Regions from separate parts of the Lactobacillus rizhaonensis genome, predicted to be linked through region 1. Evidence: predicted binding sites of a transcription regulator. Region 1 holds the regulator's gene; the other holds the start of a gene.

What was found. Region 1 encodes NrdR, which represses ribonucleotide reductase genes. Its sites were predicted from a motif close to ACACNATATATNGTGT; they were not measured.
Region 2: the regulator NrdR is predicted to act here: its motif matches at 3,168-3,183, upstream of AAA915_RS08025 (deoxynucleoside kinase).

Annotation. Positions count from the first base shown of each region.
Region 1 covers NZ_BTTV01000005.1:56,343-64,294, forward strand. Annotated here, with positions in the region: gene polA (DNA polymerase I) at 1-2,443, shown strand, start outside; gene mutM (DNA-formamidopyrimidine glycosylase) at 2,456-3,286, shown strand; gene coaE (dephospho-CoA kinase) at 3,283-3,885, shown strand; gene nrdR (transcriptional regulator NrdR) at 3,887-4,354, shown strand; gene AAA915_RS07120 (DnaD domain protein) at 4,357-5,715, shown strand; gene dnaI (primosomal protein DnaI) at 5,724-6,623, shown strand; gene thrS (threonine--tRNA ligase) at 6,937-7,952, shown strand, end outside.
Region 2 covers NZ_BTTV01000006.1:104,063-112,014, reverse strand. Annotated here, with positions in the region: gene AAA915_RS08045 (amino acid ABC transporter substrate-binding protein) at 1-165, opposite strand, end outside; gene AAA915_RS08040 (amino acid ABC transporter ATP-binding protein) at 166-819, opposite strand; gene AAA915_RS08035 (amino acid ABC transporter permease) at 835-1,476, opposite strand; gene AAA915_RS08030 (deoxynucleoside kinase) at 1,780-2,463, opposite strand; gene AAA915_RS08025 (deoxynucleoside kinase) at 2,476-3,126, opposite strand; gene AAA915_RS08020 (ABC transporter ATP-binding protein) at 3,819-5,447, shown strand; gene AAA915_RS08015 (hypothetical protein) at 5,665-6,081, shown strand; gene AAA915_RS08010 (Asp23/Gls24 family envelope stress response protein) at 6,292-6,822, opposite strand; gene AAA915_RS08005 (DUF2273 domain-containing protein) at 6,837-7,019, opposite strand; gene amaP (alkaline shock response membrane anchor protein AmaP) at 7,031-7,585, opposite strand; gene AAA915_RS07995 (glucosamine-6-phosphate deaminase) at 7,743-7,952, opposite strand, start outside.

The DNA of each region.
Region 1 (7,952 bases):
CAAAGGTGGTAGACAGAAAACCCCGTCAGAATTATCTGAACAATTACCCTACATTCAGGAACTTTTGCATGATTTGGGTCTTTCAACGTATGAACTTGATAACTATGAAGCTGATGACATTATTGGTACATTTGTAACTATTGGAGAAAAAGAGGGCTTTAAAATCACAGTTGTTACGGGCGACAAGGACTTGACGCAACTGGCATCTCCTCAAACTACTGTTATGGTTACTAAATCTGGTGTTTTAAACTTGGAAGCTTATACTCCTGAACACATGAAAGAAGTTAATGGGGTTACACCAACTGAATTCATTGATATGAAAGCATTAATGGGTGATAATTCGGATAATTATCCTGGTGTCACCAAAATAGGGCCCAAAAAAGCTTCACAACTTATCCAGGAATATGGCTCAGTAGAAAATCTATATGATCATATAGATGATATGAAGCCTTCTAAAATGAAAGAAAACCTGATTAATGATAAAGATAAGGCTCTACTAGGTAAAAAGCTGGCAACAATTGATCGTAATGCCCCGTTAACTATTGGTATTGATGATGTCAAAAGGCGTGAAGTTGATTACCAAAAATTGCGTAGATTCTATGAAAAGATGAATTTCCGTAAATTCTTGAGTCAGTTAAACCCTGAAAGAACTGCTCAACCAAAAGAACAAGCTGCACAGAATAATAAAGCAGTTGATTTTACAGAGCTTGGGGAAAATGACATTAACAAGTTTGCAGTTAAAGATGGTCAAACTATTACTTTTTACTTAGGAATGCTGGGTGCCAACTATCATTTAGCAGATTTTGTTGGTTTTGCCTTAAAAATTGATCAGAAAATATTTGTTAGTCGCAACGTGGAGCTATTAAAAGAAGATAAACTTAAGAATTTACTTGAAAATAAGCAAATTGCCAAAAATGTGTTTGACTTAAAACGAACTACAGTTGGTTTAAACCGATTGGGTATTCATGCTCGCGGAATTGATTATGACATGTTACTTGCTTCATATTTGATCAATAACGAAAACAATTCTGACGATATGGGTGAAATTTGTCGCATGTACGGTGATGATTCGGTTAAAAGCGATTACGACGTTTACGGCAAAGGTAAAAGCGTCCATATTCCAGAGGACGATCAGGTGTTGTTTAACCATTTGGCTGGCAAAATTGAGGCAATCGAGAACTTAAAAGATACTCTGCTGGCTAAACTAAAAGAACACGAGCAGGACGACCTTTTTGCCAACATTGAAATACCGGTTGCGCGGGTTTTGTCTGTCATGGAGATAAATGGTATCAAGGTTCAAGCTGATACTTTAACGCAGCTCCAGGATGAATTTGCGGTTGACCTCAAGAAAATGGAAAAGCAAATTTATGATGAGGCCGGTGAAGAATTTAATATTAATTCACCTAAACAATTAGGTCATATTTTATTTGAAAAAATGGGCTTAAAGCCAGTTAAAAAGACTAAAACTGGTTATTCGACTTCTGTTGATGTTTTGAATCAGTTGAGGGATGAAAGCCCAATTATTGATCAAATTTTGACTTACCGGCAAATTGCCAAAATACAGTCAACTTACGTTAATGGCCTATTGGATGTTATCCAAAAAGACGGTCGGGTTCATACCAGGTACTTGCAAACATTGACTGCTACTGGTCGCTTGTCCTCAGTTGATCCTAACTTACAAAATATTCCTACCAGAACGGAGGAAGGAAAGCAAATTAGAAAAGCGTTTGTTCCAAGTGAACCAGATGGCTACATTTTTTCCTGTGATTATTCTCAAATCGAATTACGAGTATTGGCACAAGTTTCCGGTGATGAACAAATGCAGGAAGCTTTCAGAACGGGTTATGACATCCACGCTCATACGGCTATGAAAATTTTTCATCTGAAATCAACTGCTGACGTTACACCATTAATGCGGCGCAGAGCAAAAGCCGTCAACTTCGGTATTGTTTATGGCATTTCTGATTATGGCTTATCTAAAAATCTTAATATCAGTCGAAAACAAGCCAAGGAATTTATTGATAATTATTTTGAACAATATCCGCAAATTAAGGATTATATGGATAAAGCAGTTCAAGTTGCTCGAGAAAAAGGTTATGCCGAAACAATTATGCACAGAAGGCGTTATCTGCCAGATATTCATGCCAAAAATTATAATGTGCGCTCATTTGCGGAAAGAACTGCGATTAACTCACCAATTCAAGGTTCAGCTGCAGATATAATCAAGATTGCGATGATTAACATGCAGAAAAAATTGGATGAGATGCATCTTAAAACTAAGATGGTGGTTCAGGTTCATGATGAATTGATTTTTGACGTGCCAAAAGATGAATTAGAAACAATTAAAAAGATTGTGCCAGAAGTAATGCAATCTGCTGTGAGACTCGATATACCTCTTGTAGCTGATTCCGGCTATGGTCACAATTGGTTTGATGCTAAGTAAGGAGTAATTTTAATGCCCGAAATGCCAGAAGTTGAAACTGTCAGACGGACGCTACTTCCCCTGATTAAGGGAAAAACGATTAAAGAAGTAACTGTTTGGTATCCTAAAATAATAACTGGCGATGCCCATGAATTTGCCAGTCAATTAGCTGGTAAAAGAATAGAAACAATTGATCGTTATGCTAAATATTTGCTTATTCGTCTCAGTGGTCATTTAACTGTGGTATCGCATTTACGCATGGAAGGTAAATATCGTTTAGTCAAAGTAAATACCAAAAAAGATAAACACGATCATGTGCAAATTGTTTTTAACGATAATTCTGCTTTGCGTTACAATGATGTGCGTAAATTCGGACGCATGCAGTTGATTAAAACCGGCACAGAGAAAGAAAATACTGGTATTGGCAAATTGGGTGCTGAACCTAATTCAAAGGCGTTTACAGTTTCATACTTGCAAAATGGCTTAGCTCGTAAAAAGAAAAATATCAAAAATACATTGCTTGATCAATCAGTAGTGGCCGGTCTTGGTAACATTTACGTGGATGAAGTTTTGTGGGAAACAAAAATTCACCCATTAAGTATGGCTAATAGTATCCCAGCAGCAAAAGTTGCTGCATTGCATGATAATATTAATTCGTTGATAGAATTAGCTATAGCAGAAAGGGGTACTACTGTTCATACCTATCTTGATGCTAACGGCAAGACTGGTGGTTTTCAAAAAATGTTGCAAGTATATGGTCACAAGGGCGAACCTTGTGAGCGTTGTGGAACTTCTCTTGAAAAAATTAAAGTAAACGGCCGAGGAACTACTTTTTGTCCTAAATGTCAGGTGATCTATAAATGACAACTATTTTGGGCTTAACTGGTGGAATAGCCAGTGGCAAAAGCACAGCAGATATATTTTTTAGGGAAAAACACATACCGGTGATAGACTGTGACCAAATAGCTCATGATATATTAAATATTGGCAATAAAGGTTATGAATTAGTTAGAAAACAGTTTGGCCCTCAAATAATCACTGAAGATCAATTAATCAACCGGGCAGTTTTAGGACAAATAGTTTTCAATGACGAAAAGCAACTTGACATTCTTAATAAAATTACCCATCCGTTGATTTTTAAAGAAATACAAGATAAAATTGCGCTAAACAAGATTGCTAAAAAACCTTTAATTATTGTAGATGCACCAGTTTTGTTTGAAGCAAATGGTCAAAAATATTGTGATTGCACTTTATTAATTGCAATACCTGAATCTTTGCAGTTAAAGCGGCTGATGTTAAGGGATCACTTAAGTAAAGATGCTGCTTTGAAACGCATCCGCAGTCAGATGCCCTTGTCTCAGAAAGAAAAACTAGCTGACTTTGTCATTAAAAATGTTGGTACAAAGCAAGCTCTGAAATATCAACTTGAGCAGTTGCTTCTTAAAATAAAAGAGGAGTATTAATATGGAATGTCCGAATTGTCACAAAAATGCATCAAAAGTAATAGATTCTCGCCCCAGTGATGAAAATCGTGCAATCAGACGGCGGCGTGAATGTGAAAACTGTGGTTTTCGTTTTACTACGTTTGAAAGAGTTGAGACTACACCACTACTGGTAATCAAAAATGATGGCACTCGTGAACCTTTTAACCGTAAAAAAATTTTACACGGCGTAATGGCTGCGGGACAAAAGCGTCCAATATCTAGTTCTCAATTTGAAGAATTAGTTGATCATGTAGAAAACAAAGTGCGTCAGCAAGGAGTTAGTGAAATTTCTTCCAAAAAGATTGGTCAATTAGTAATGGATGAATTGGCTAAAATTGATGATGTCGCTTATATTCGTTTTGCTTCTATTTATCGTGAATTTAAAGATATGTCCAGCTTCATGAAAACCATGGAAGACATGATTGCAAAAAGGGAGAAAGGTAATTAATTATGTTTGAGACAAATGATCCCAAACAACCATTTTTCATTGCTAACAGGGTAGATATTTTTCCTAATGATTTAAGAGTTTTAATCAAATTATACCAGCCACTCATAGGATCTTTGGCACTGGCAGTTTATTTAAGCTTAAATGAAGACTACAATCCGCAGGCGATGCTCTCTGATGCTAAAGGTATCTATTTCTTGCTGGAACAAGCGGACTGTGATATCAAAAAATTATTTCCTGCTTTGCATAAACTTGAAGCAGTTGGTCTAATTGAAAGCCATTTGCTTGCTAATCAAATTATGGGTCATGTTTTGTGCTTCGAACTTAAGAATGTTCCTTCCAGCAGTGAATTTTTTACAACCGCACTTTTAGCAAGTTTATTAAAAGAAAAAGTCGGTATTACAGCCTTTAATAAATTGAGCCATGAGTTTGCCAGAGAAACAAAGCAAAGTCAAAGCAGCATAAGTGGTATTAAGGAAGCACCTAACGTATCTGCATCCTTTATGGAAGTTTTTCATTTACCTGACCAAGAAGCAATTGATCCTTCAATTGATGTTAAAAAAGCTGCTAAAGAAAACAGTTATGCTTCTAAAGATTTTGCCACCGTCAATGAACAAGACCATATTGACTGGGATTTTATGAAACAACAATTTGAAATTTATCAAATTGCGGGCAGTGAAATTGATCAGAATGAAGAAGCTATTCGAGCTGTTATGCGCATGTACGGACTTTCTGAGCAAGAATTTGTTGACGAAGCAATACCTTGTTTACATGGTGATTATCGCTTGAATATGCGTCAAATTAAGCAATCTATCGCTAACAGTATTCATGGCAGTGACACGCGCCGGCATTTGCCAAAAAAGGAAGAAATAACAGACAAGGTCGTCAATAATAGTCACTTAAATGAAGAGCAACAACAGTTATTACAGAAAGCTCAATCTGATTCTCCAGCTCAGTTTTTGTATCATTTAAAAACCGAGCGAAATGATTTTGTTGATGCCAGTGAATATCAAGTGCTTGATAATTTATATAACGATAAAGGAATACCCGCAGAATTGCTTAATATTTTGACTTATGCTTGTTTAAAGAGTGGTCCCAATGTCTCTTTTCGCCTAGCAAATAAAATACTTCATGATTGGCTGCAGCACGGGGTTAAAACTGCTAGTCAAGCTTTGGAATACATGGAAAAGAGAAAAAAGGTACAGGAACAAAGAAGCGGTCGTTATCATTCTTTTGCTCCCAGAAAAACGGTTGAAAAGGGCACGGATTGGAACAAACAAAAGCCAAAAGTAAAATCGGATGTTTCCAGTGCAGAATTAAAAGAATTTTTCAAGAATTTTGAAGATAAAAACGGCATGAAGTAGGTGAAAAAATGCAATCCATCAAAAAAATTATGGTTAAGGGACAAACAGCTAAAGCAGATGAGGAAAGTACAGCTAAAATTAAGCAAAAAGTATTGGCTGAACCCAAAGTGCAACAATTTATCAGCCAGCACCAAGAGCAGCTTAACGACAGTATAATTGATAAAAGCTTACCCAGCCTTTTCGAGTTTTATCTCAGTCAACATAAAAAAGACCCGGTAACTCAAGGATATTATCCTGATTTAATTATGAATAAAAATGCAATTAGTTTAAAGTTCGTTCCTGAGGACAGTAAGCTGATTCATGATAGAGAAATTAGTATTAAGAAACACTTACGCTTAATTAATTTACCTGACGGACTGCATGATATTCGTTTGAGTCAAATTGAACTGACTCCTGAAAGAAAAGAAGTAATGACAGCTATTCAAAAGTTTTTATATCATTATTCTCAGGATATTCATCAAAAGGGGTTATATTTATCAGGTAATTTTGGTATTGGTAAAACCTATATATTGGCGGGATTGGCAAATCAGGTTGCTGCCATGAACAAATATGTTGTTTTTTTACATGTTCCTACTTTTATTGCCAGTTTGGCAAGCCATTTTAATGATAATAGTCTGCAAGATGAAGTTTACACAATTGCAAACTGTGATTTATTAATACTTGATGATATCGGTGCGGAAAACTTGAGTCAGTGGTCACGCGACGAGGTTTTAGCAGTAATTTTACAAGCAAGAATGGATAATATTTTGCCAACCTTCTTTTCGTCCAACTTTGCTATGAATGACTTAGAAGATCATTTCAAAGAGACCAAAAATGCTATTGAACCAGTAAAAGCTGCCAGATTAATGGAAAGAATACATTCTCTAGCCACTGAAATAGTCATCTCTGGTCCTAATCGGCGGCATTAGTGACTAAAAAGTCCAGTTTGAATATTTTTAGTGAAAATATACTTGCATTAAAAAATTATTGGGTTATAATTAACTGCAATGAATGAACATGTTGTAATACGATTCAGAGAGAGAAGCATTATTCTGGAAGCTTCCATTAGTGTTACAACCCACTCATTCGTACCTGAAATTAAAAAGATGGGTTAGATCCGTTATAATCTTCAACGAGATAGTCTGGAGTCCAGACTAAATTTTGGGTGGAACCACGTTAATTAACGTCCCAGTGCTTAACTGCACTGGGATTTTTTTATTTATTTGAATTTTGGAGGAAAAAATGAGTTTTGCAATTACTTTGCCAGATGGTTCTAAAAAGGAATATGAAGATGGAGTATCAGTTTCTGATTTAGCACATGATATAGGTACATCCTTAGGTAAAGCTGCTATTGGAGCAAAAGTAAACGGTCAAGTTGTTTCTTTGGACTACAAATTAAATAAAGATGCTGAAGTTGCAATTATTACCGATAAGGATGAAGTAGGCTTAAATATTTTACGAGCTACAGTAGCCTTTGTTTTTGAAGCTGTTGCTAAAAAAGCTTATCCTGAGATTCATTTTGGTGAACATGCAGCGAATGAAGATGGATTTTTTGTTGATACTGACAAAGAAAATCAGATTAAAGTTAATGAACTTCCAGAATTAGAGAAAGCAATTAAAAAAGTTATTAAGGCTGGAAATAAAATTGAATCTTCTTTCATGTCAAAAGCAGAATTATCTGAAATTTTTAAAGATGATCCGTATAAAAGTGAATTGCTAAAAGCAGAAAAAGATGATCAAATTCAAGTATACAAGCTAGGTGACTTCATTGACTTTGGCTTCGACGTGTTACTGCCTAATACAGGAAAGATTAAGCAATTTAAATTGTTATCGGTTGCTGGCGCTTATTGGAAAGGTCAATCATCTAACCCTATGCTTCAAAGAATTTCCGGTACAGCCTTCTTTAAAAAGGCTGATTTAGATGCAGATATTAAGCGTCGTGAAGAAATTAAAGAACGTGATCACAGAACAATTGGCCGGGATCTTGATTTATTCTTTGTAGATCCCAAAGTCGGAGCTGGATTACCTTACTGGATGCCTAAAGGAGCAACAATTCGCCGGGTAGTTGAACGTTACATCATTGATAAAGAGGTAGCTGATGGTTACCAACACGTTTATACCCCTGTGCTCATGAACGTTGACGCTTATAAAACATCAGGCCACTGGGCACACTATCGTGATGACATGTTTCCACCGATGGATATGGGAGACGGGGAAATGCTTGAGCTGCGTCCTATGAATTGTCCGTCACACATTCA
Region 2 (7,952 bases), on a different contig from region 1:
AAAAGTATCATCTACACCAACTGTGACGTAACCACGTTGCTTGATATGGGACCAATTGTCAACTTCGTTAGCTTTTCTATTAATTGACACACCACTACAGCCAGAGGCAAAGAAGATAGAACAGACGAGCGTTATTGTAAGAATTAAGAGGCGTTTAGTTTTCACTTATATTACCTTCTTATCATCTAATGCTTTAACTTTGAATACTTGATCAGCAACTTGACTGGCGAATTCCATGTCATGGGTCACAATAATTTGCGTCATTTTATTATTATCTTTAAGTTTTAAAATTATTTCCCCGACTTTTGTTCTTAAATCTGGGTCCAAAGCAGAGGTGGGCTCATCATAACATAAAATATGGGGTTCCATTGCCAGTGCCCGCACAATAGCTACTCTTTGCTGTTGGCCGCCAGAAAGCTGATAGGGATAAAGATCTTCTTTACCAGTTAAATCCAATTGCTGCAATAACTTTTGTGCGTGAGTTTGCGCCTGCTCTGCGTTTTCTTTTAAAACTAAAGTTGGTGCCAAAGTAATGTTTTCAATTACAGTTAAATTAGGAAAAAGTTCGTAGTTTTGAAAAACGACTCCGATAATATGACTTTTGCTATCAGGAGCAGTCGGGTCGAATTTTTGCCCATCCCATAAGAATTCACCTGAATCAATTCTTTCCAAACCACTTAAACAGCGCAATAAAGTGGTTTTTCCCGCTCCCGAAGGTCCTACAATGGCCAAAATCTCTCTGTCAGGAATAGTGAGGTTTAATTTGTTTAAGATAGTGCGTGAGCCAAATTTTTTGGTAATGTTTTTAAGTTCTAGCATATTGTTTCCTTTAATTTACTTCCACTTTGCGAAATTGCGTTCAATCTTCTTTAGTAAAAATGATGCAATACCGGTCATTAGTAAATAGATTATCCCAACTATTACTAAAGGAATCAGTGTTACGTCTCTGGCAGTAGCAACATTGCCGGCACGTAAAAGTTCACCTAGACCGATGACATAAACCAGCGAAGTATCCTTAACCAGGTTAATAACTTCGTTTCCGATTGACGGTATAACAATTTTGCTGACTTGCGGAATTATAATATGCGTCAAAGTTTGCCAGTAATTTAGCCTCAAAACCCGTGCACTTTCATATTGTCCTATTGGAATTGACTGAAAGCCCCCACGGAAAATTTCTGCGAAATAGGCTGTGTAGTTTAAGATAAAAGCAAAAAGCGCTGCATCGTAGCGTTGAAAAATTATTCCGACTATGGGTAAACCATAAAAAATAAAAATCAATTGTAACAAGAGTGGGGTGCCACGCATAATCCAAATATAAAATTTTAGAACTAATCGTAGAGGCTTAAAATGTGACAGTAAGCCTAAGCTAACTATAATCCCTAAGGGAATAGCAGTAATTAAAGTCCAAAAGAATAAAATTAATGTCATTTTTGCACCTGCAAAGAGAGAGGGCATGATTGAAAGGATATAATTCATTTTTTCTCCTTCTTATGAAGTTAATTTAGTAAGGTGGGAAAATAATTAGCCTGGTCGAGCTAATTAAAGCTGGATAAATTAATTAAAAAAATATGTGAAAAATATATGATTCAATAATAACATAGTTTTCTGATTTTTTATTTGAGTAAGTAACAAAATATTTAAATTGTCTTTTAGTAATATAATTACTATCTATTACTTTTAGAGCTTTTATTATAAATTAAACAACACTTTAAAATATCAATAAGTAACATAAAAAGGCCATTAGCACATAGTGCTAATGACCTTTTGAGTGATTTATTGTTAATCTATTTGAATATTTGTAGACTTATTCCATGATTCGGGTAATTTACCCATTTCTTTTAATTTGGCAACAATTTGATCAAGTACAACTTCTCTTGCCTGCTTATCAGTCATAAAGTCTAGTTTGTCACCATCTATCTCCATTTTGGGTGAGTAGTCATATTTTTCATACCAAGGTTTATAGTAGCGTAAAAGCCGCTTATAATAATCTTCCAGCGTTGCATCATAGCTCAATTGTTCATAAGGTCGACCACGCTTTTGAATTCTTTTAATCATGGTGTCGTATGAAACTTTAATATGAACCAGCAAGTCTGGATTTTTCTTAGGCATATGTTTGAGCTCACTCATCATATTATTAAGCAGTTCGTAATATGTATCTACTTCTTCACTCGTTGCACGGCCAATGTCCGCATTCATTTGGAAGAAAAGGGCGTCCTCATAGATTGAACGATCAAGAACATTATTATCATCAGTCAATGCATCCTTGATACTACGAAAACGAGTGTTTAGAAAAAATACCTGAAGTAAGAATGCATACTTTTTAGGATCGGCATAAAAAAGTGGCAAAACAGGATTGTCATCGACACTCTCATAAAATGGTTTGGTTCCTAAATACTTAGCTAATATACTGGTTAAACTGGATTTACCGGCTCCAATTGGCCCGCTTAAAACAATAACTGTCATCACGTTCCTTCTCTATTCTAAATTGCCTATTGCATGCAATTTATTATCAATTTGATTTAAAACTTCTTTTTTTGCATCTTCATCGCAGATAAAATCGTATTTATCCCCATCAATTTTAATTTTTGGCGAAGCATCGTATTTTTCATACCACGGTTCATAATACTTAATTAACCGCGCGTAGTAATCTTTTAAACTGGGATCTGTACTGATTTGTTCAAATGAACGGCCCCGCTTTTTAATGCGTTTGAGCATTGTATCCAGGGAAACATGAATGTAAATTAGTAAATCTGGCTTTTTGCTGGGATTACCTGGGGTATCTTCCATCATGTTTTCGAGTAAGCTGTCGTATATCTTAAATTCAGTAGGGTCAGCTACTTTACTGTCCGCGTTCATTTTGAAAAAGAGTGCATCTTCATAAATTGAACGGTCAGATACACTATTTTTTTCACGAATTGCTTGGTTGATTTGTGCTAAACGGTGGTTAAGCAGATAGATATTAAGCAAAAAGGTATAGCGTTTCATGTCTTGGTAATATAAAGGAAGAACAGGATTATTATCAACTCCCTCATAAAAGGCTTGTGTACCTAAGTGCTCAGCTAAAATACTAGTTAAACTGGATTTACCGGCTCCAATTGGCCCACTTAAAACAATAACTTGGATCACGTTCTTTCATAAATACAATATATAGATTCTTATTTAGTTTAATACGAGATATAGTGGTATACAAGCAAAAAGTAAATTAAAATTTTAATCAAAAAGTCAAGTAATTTTGTATAATACAGAATAAAAAATTAAGTATTCAAGTAAATAATTTGTTGTAAAAGTTAGATGTTACACGTGAAACTAAAAAATCTGACTGATAAATCTTAATTAATTATTTTACTGAGGATTGGTGCCGATATCATTCGGTGTTAAGCCCTTTTATTCTGTATTTTGATTCTTTCGATTCTGTGATAAATAAAGTAGTCAATAATTGCTCGTTTTGATTGCATTAAGTATAATAAGTGATTTTGCAATTGTAGAACGAATTATTTTTTAAAGGCTCGAAAAAGTTGCAGTTGATATTTATTACTGCTGCTATGGGAAAATTCTAAGAATGAAAATTAAAAACAAATTGTTTTAATATTAAAAAAGATATAAGATAGTAAGTAAATTATAAAATTATTAGTAAATGATGGAAGCAAGAGGGCATAACTGATATCTTGAAAAGATTTTTATCTTTAGATAGTACAGCTCCTGCTGTAAGTACCAGTTAAGAGTCTTTTGAAGAAGTAATGCAAAAACCATATTATTTATTAAACCAAAATCATTTTAGTATTAACTCTAAAAATAGGGATTTAGACAGGAAGTAAATCATGGACGATACTATAACAAAATTTTCGCTTTGGACCTACATTAAACGTAATTCAGGCATGTATGTAATTCTGGCCATTTTCTATTTTGGCCGGAATTTAGCACAAACTGCTGCCAGCATTTTTAAAGGTAATGCACTTACTGCTTTGACTCAGCATAATTTAAACGGCTTTATTGTTGATACAGGTTTAAACTTGCTTAGCTGGGGCTTTTTTCTGATTTTCTTTTTTTGTAGTTCACGGTATTCCGCTGTAATCATCAAGGCCGTCGATAATTCCATTAGGAACGCATTAGCCCATATAATTGGTCGCCAAGAGTATGAAGATTTCAACAAGCACACGGAAGCTGACTATGTTTCCTGGTTTACTAACGATATTAACCAAATTAATCAAGATGGCTTTTTCAGTTTAGAGCAAACATTTAGCAGTGCACTCTTAGGCATTATTGCCAGTGTCATCCTGTTTTCTTACCATCCACTCTTATTTGTAACCACTTTGGTTTTTGCTGTTGTTATGATTTTATTTCCCCGTCTTTTTAAGAAAAAGTTGGAACAACTATCGCAAAAACAAAGCAGGCAAAATGAAGTATTAACGGCAAAAGCAACCGATGCTCTTGAAGGTTTTGTAAATCTGCTCACGCTTGGTCAGCAAAAATTGCTCAATAAAATAGTTCTTGCGGCATCAGATAAGACTGGACAGGCTCTGGTTAATTACATTACGGAAATGTCATTCTCTAATTCACTGATTAACCTGATAAGTATATCTGCTCAAACTATTTTAACCATTGAATCCGGATATCTGGCCTTTCACAACCAACTTCCTATCGGTGCTATTTTAATTGTTGGTTCAATGTCCGGTAACGTTTTTGGCAGCTTGACAGAAATCAGTATTGATCTAACTTCAATTCGGGCAGTACAGCCTATTTTTGACAAGTACAATAAACTAGCTAATGTGCAGAAGAAGACAGGGGACAAGGATGTTGCTCCTTTGACCCAGCAAATTGCATTTAACGACCTTTCGTTCAGCTACCGCAATAGTGATAGACCGATTTTAACGAATGTTGCTGGCAGCATTAAGCGAGGCGAACGGGTAGCTATTGTTGGTCCGTCAGGCTGCGGTAAGTCGACCCTGGTAAAATTAATTGGTGGTTTATTAACCGGCTACCAAGGATCACTTACCTGGGATAACAATGAATACCGCGAGCTTAGTCTGCGGTCGCTACATAAGCAGATCGCTTATATTGACCAGTCAGCCTATATTTTTGATGGCAGCCTGCGTTATAACATCACTTTAGATCGTGAGACAACTGAAGAAGAGCTGAAGACTGCGATTAGACGTGCAGGTTTGGAAAAATTTGTCGCTGACAGCGCCAGCGGGCTTGACACTGTTTTAAAACACGCCGGTAACAATATTTCAGGTGGGCAAAAGCAGCGAATTGCACTGGCACGGCAATTGCTGGGTAACCCGCAGGTTATTTTGGCCGATGAAATTACTTCCGCAATTGATGAAAAGGACGGACAAAAAATCGAACAGAGTTTACTCAATTTGAATGATATAACTTTAGTCTACATTTCCCATCACTTGCGACCTGAAATTAAAAAGCAGTTTGATCAAGTAATCGAATTGGGATGATAGAATACTAAATCTTTTATTGACCAATTAAATAAGTTGTGAAACTCTAGTCTTTTAGATTATGGGCATAGTGTTTTATGCAGATACAGTCAATAAAGATACTCTTAAATGCAAATGTAGCTATTACCTAATATTCTGCAGAAATAAGCGGTAAAATTGATGGCTTCTCAGGAGATATAATGTTTCCACGCACCGCCTTTTAAATGGAATGATAAAAATGAATGATGAACAATTTTTTAAGTTAAGAAAGATACTAGATCTTTTTAAAAAACAAGCTCCGACAGCTATTATTGAAGAGAATGTAAATAGCGTTGAAAATTATAAGGCAGAATCTGCTGATGAGTATAATAGAGCAAAAAGATATCTTGGCGAAAATAATAACTCGTTTAAATCTTTTCATGTAAGTGTGGATTCAGCAAAGGATTTCTTGTGTTTATTGAATTTGCTGGGTGCAATACATGCAAATTTTAATATACGTTCAAAGCCTTTTATAATAGAAGGAGAAGAAAATAGTAAGTCGCTAAAAAAAGAGAACGACTATTTTAACAATTGGATGGAGTGTTTTTCAAACTATGAATTTATGATAGTTAATTTTGATGAAACTGCTTTAGACCAGGATCAATATTACGGTTAATTTCATTAATTCATAAAAGGCAGTAAAGTTATGAAATGACCCCCAAATTTAGGACAAATTTGGAGGTTATTTTTATGACTAAATTATCTAAACAAGATAAAATTAAAATCAAACTAAAAGGACTAACTCCGATTGAATATCGGCAATTAATCCTTAGTTAACAACTAATAAAGTATCCAAATTTTAGGGTTAACATCAAAATTATGTTTATTATTTAACTCTAGATTCTTTAGTTTCCTTTTTCTTTTCTTCAGCTTTATCTTGAACCTTGTCTTTTTGATCGGTAATTTTATCCTTAGTGTCATGAGCAGCACCGGTGATACGGTCCTGTAAGCTGACAGAATCTTTTTCGTGTTGCTCTTTAGTTTTAATGTCAACTACAGTAACGTTGACTTCAACAGTATCTAAGCCAGTCATTTCTTTGACTTTTTCCTGGATCTTTTGCTTAATTTGATCGTATAACTTGGTAATATCAACGCCATATTCAGCAACGATCTCAATATCAACAGCTACTTGCTTTTTACCAACTTCAACATTTACGCCTGAAGTAACATCATCACTGTTAACAATTTTATCGGCAATATTTGAGAAAAAGCCGCCGTTGACAGTTAATAAACCTTTAATATCTGATAAAGCAATGCCAACGATTTTTTGAATTACTTTTGAATCATATTTTAAATCGCCTTTAACTTCAGGCTTTGAACTACTTTGATTTGAACTTGATTGTACCATATTATATATACTCCTTAAATAAGTTATTTATTCTGCAACATTTTTTTGAATACTGGCCAGTAATGTCCAACTAAAAAGCCACAGACCAACATTACAATGACGAAAATAGTTTTGAAAAATCCCAGTACCAAAAAGCAAAATGCCAGTAACACGCCAATTACGGCACCGCTTATTTCTGGGAGGTATTTTTTATATTCTTCTTTCATTTTGACCTCCTTTATTGAACGCGCCTTTCAGGTTTATCTCCTTTGTGATAATTGATAAACTTGATTTTAATTTTTGGTTTTTGTTCAATTCCTAGCAACTGCTTCAGGTTCTTTTTTAATTCTTCAAGATAGTCGTTAAGCAGGGCAGCAATGTTTTCACCAGGACCCAAGTCACCACCGATTTTAATTTTAATTCGGTGGCCTGTTAACTTAGAACTAACTTTGGCATTGTTTAAGTAAGGCAAGTCAGCAAGTGAATTCATTACATAGCCGTTAATGGCTTTTGAAGTAACTTTAACTTGACCATCACTTTTATGAATTAAATTAAAGCTTCTCTGGACTGGCCAAAATAGGATGACAATTAAACTAACAATTAGTATTATAAAAACAATTATATTAATACCAATTAAATACCAGGCAAATATCGGATTAAGAGCACCTAAATGCGGCAATTTAATCTTTAAATACTTTTGCCAAAAACTACTGGTTTCCCATATTAAGTAACAAGGCACAGGTAATAGTAATAACATGCCTAATACCAATAGCCATTTTTTACTCCTCTTCAACTTATCACCATCCTCTCATGGTTCATCTTAATAATAATACTGATTATTTTAACAGACTAATAATATGCACCATATGTATACAATAACAGTTTGTAAAATTGCACACAAAAAGAGCGGTGTTTTAATGCACCGCCCTTTTTAACTTAATATCAGTTAATTACTTATGTATTGTTGAACTTAATTTGCTTGCTGCTGCTTGATCAACAATAAGAGTAACATTTTGGTGTTTTTGTAAGATTGAAGCTGGTACTTCTTCTGTAACTGGACCTTCAACCATCTTTTGCACAGCATCAGCCTTATTGTCACCAAAAGCCATAATCACTATTTCTTTGGCAGACATTATATTTGCAATGCCCATGCAAATAGC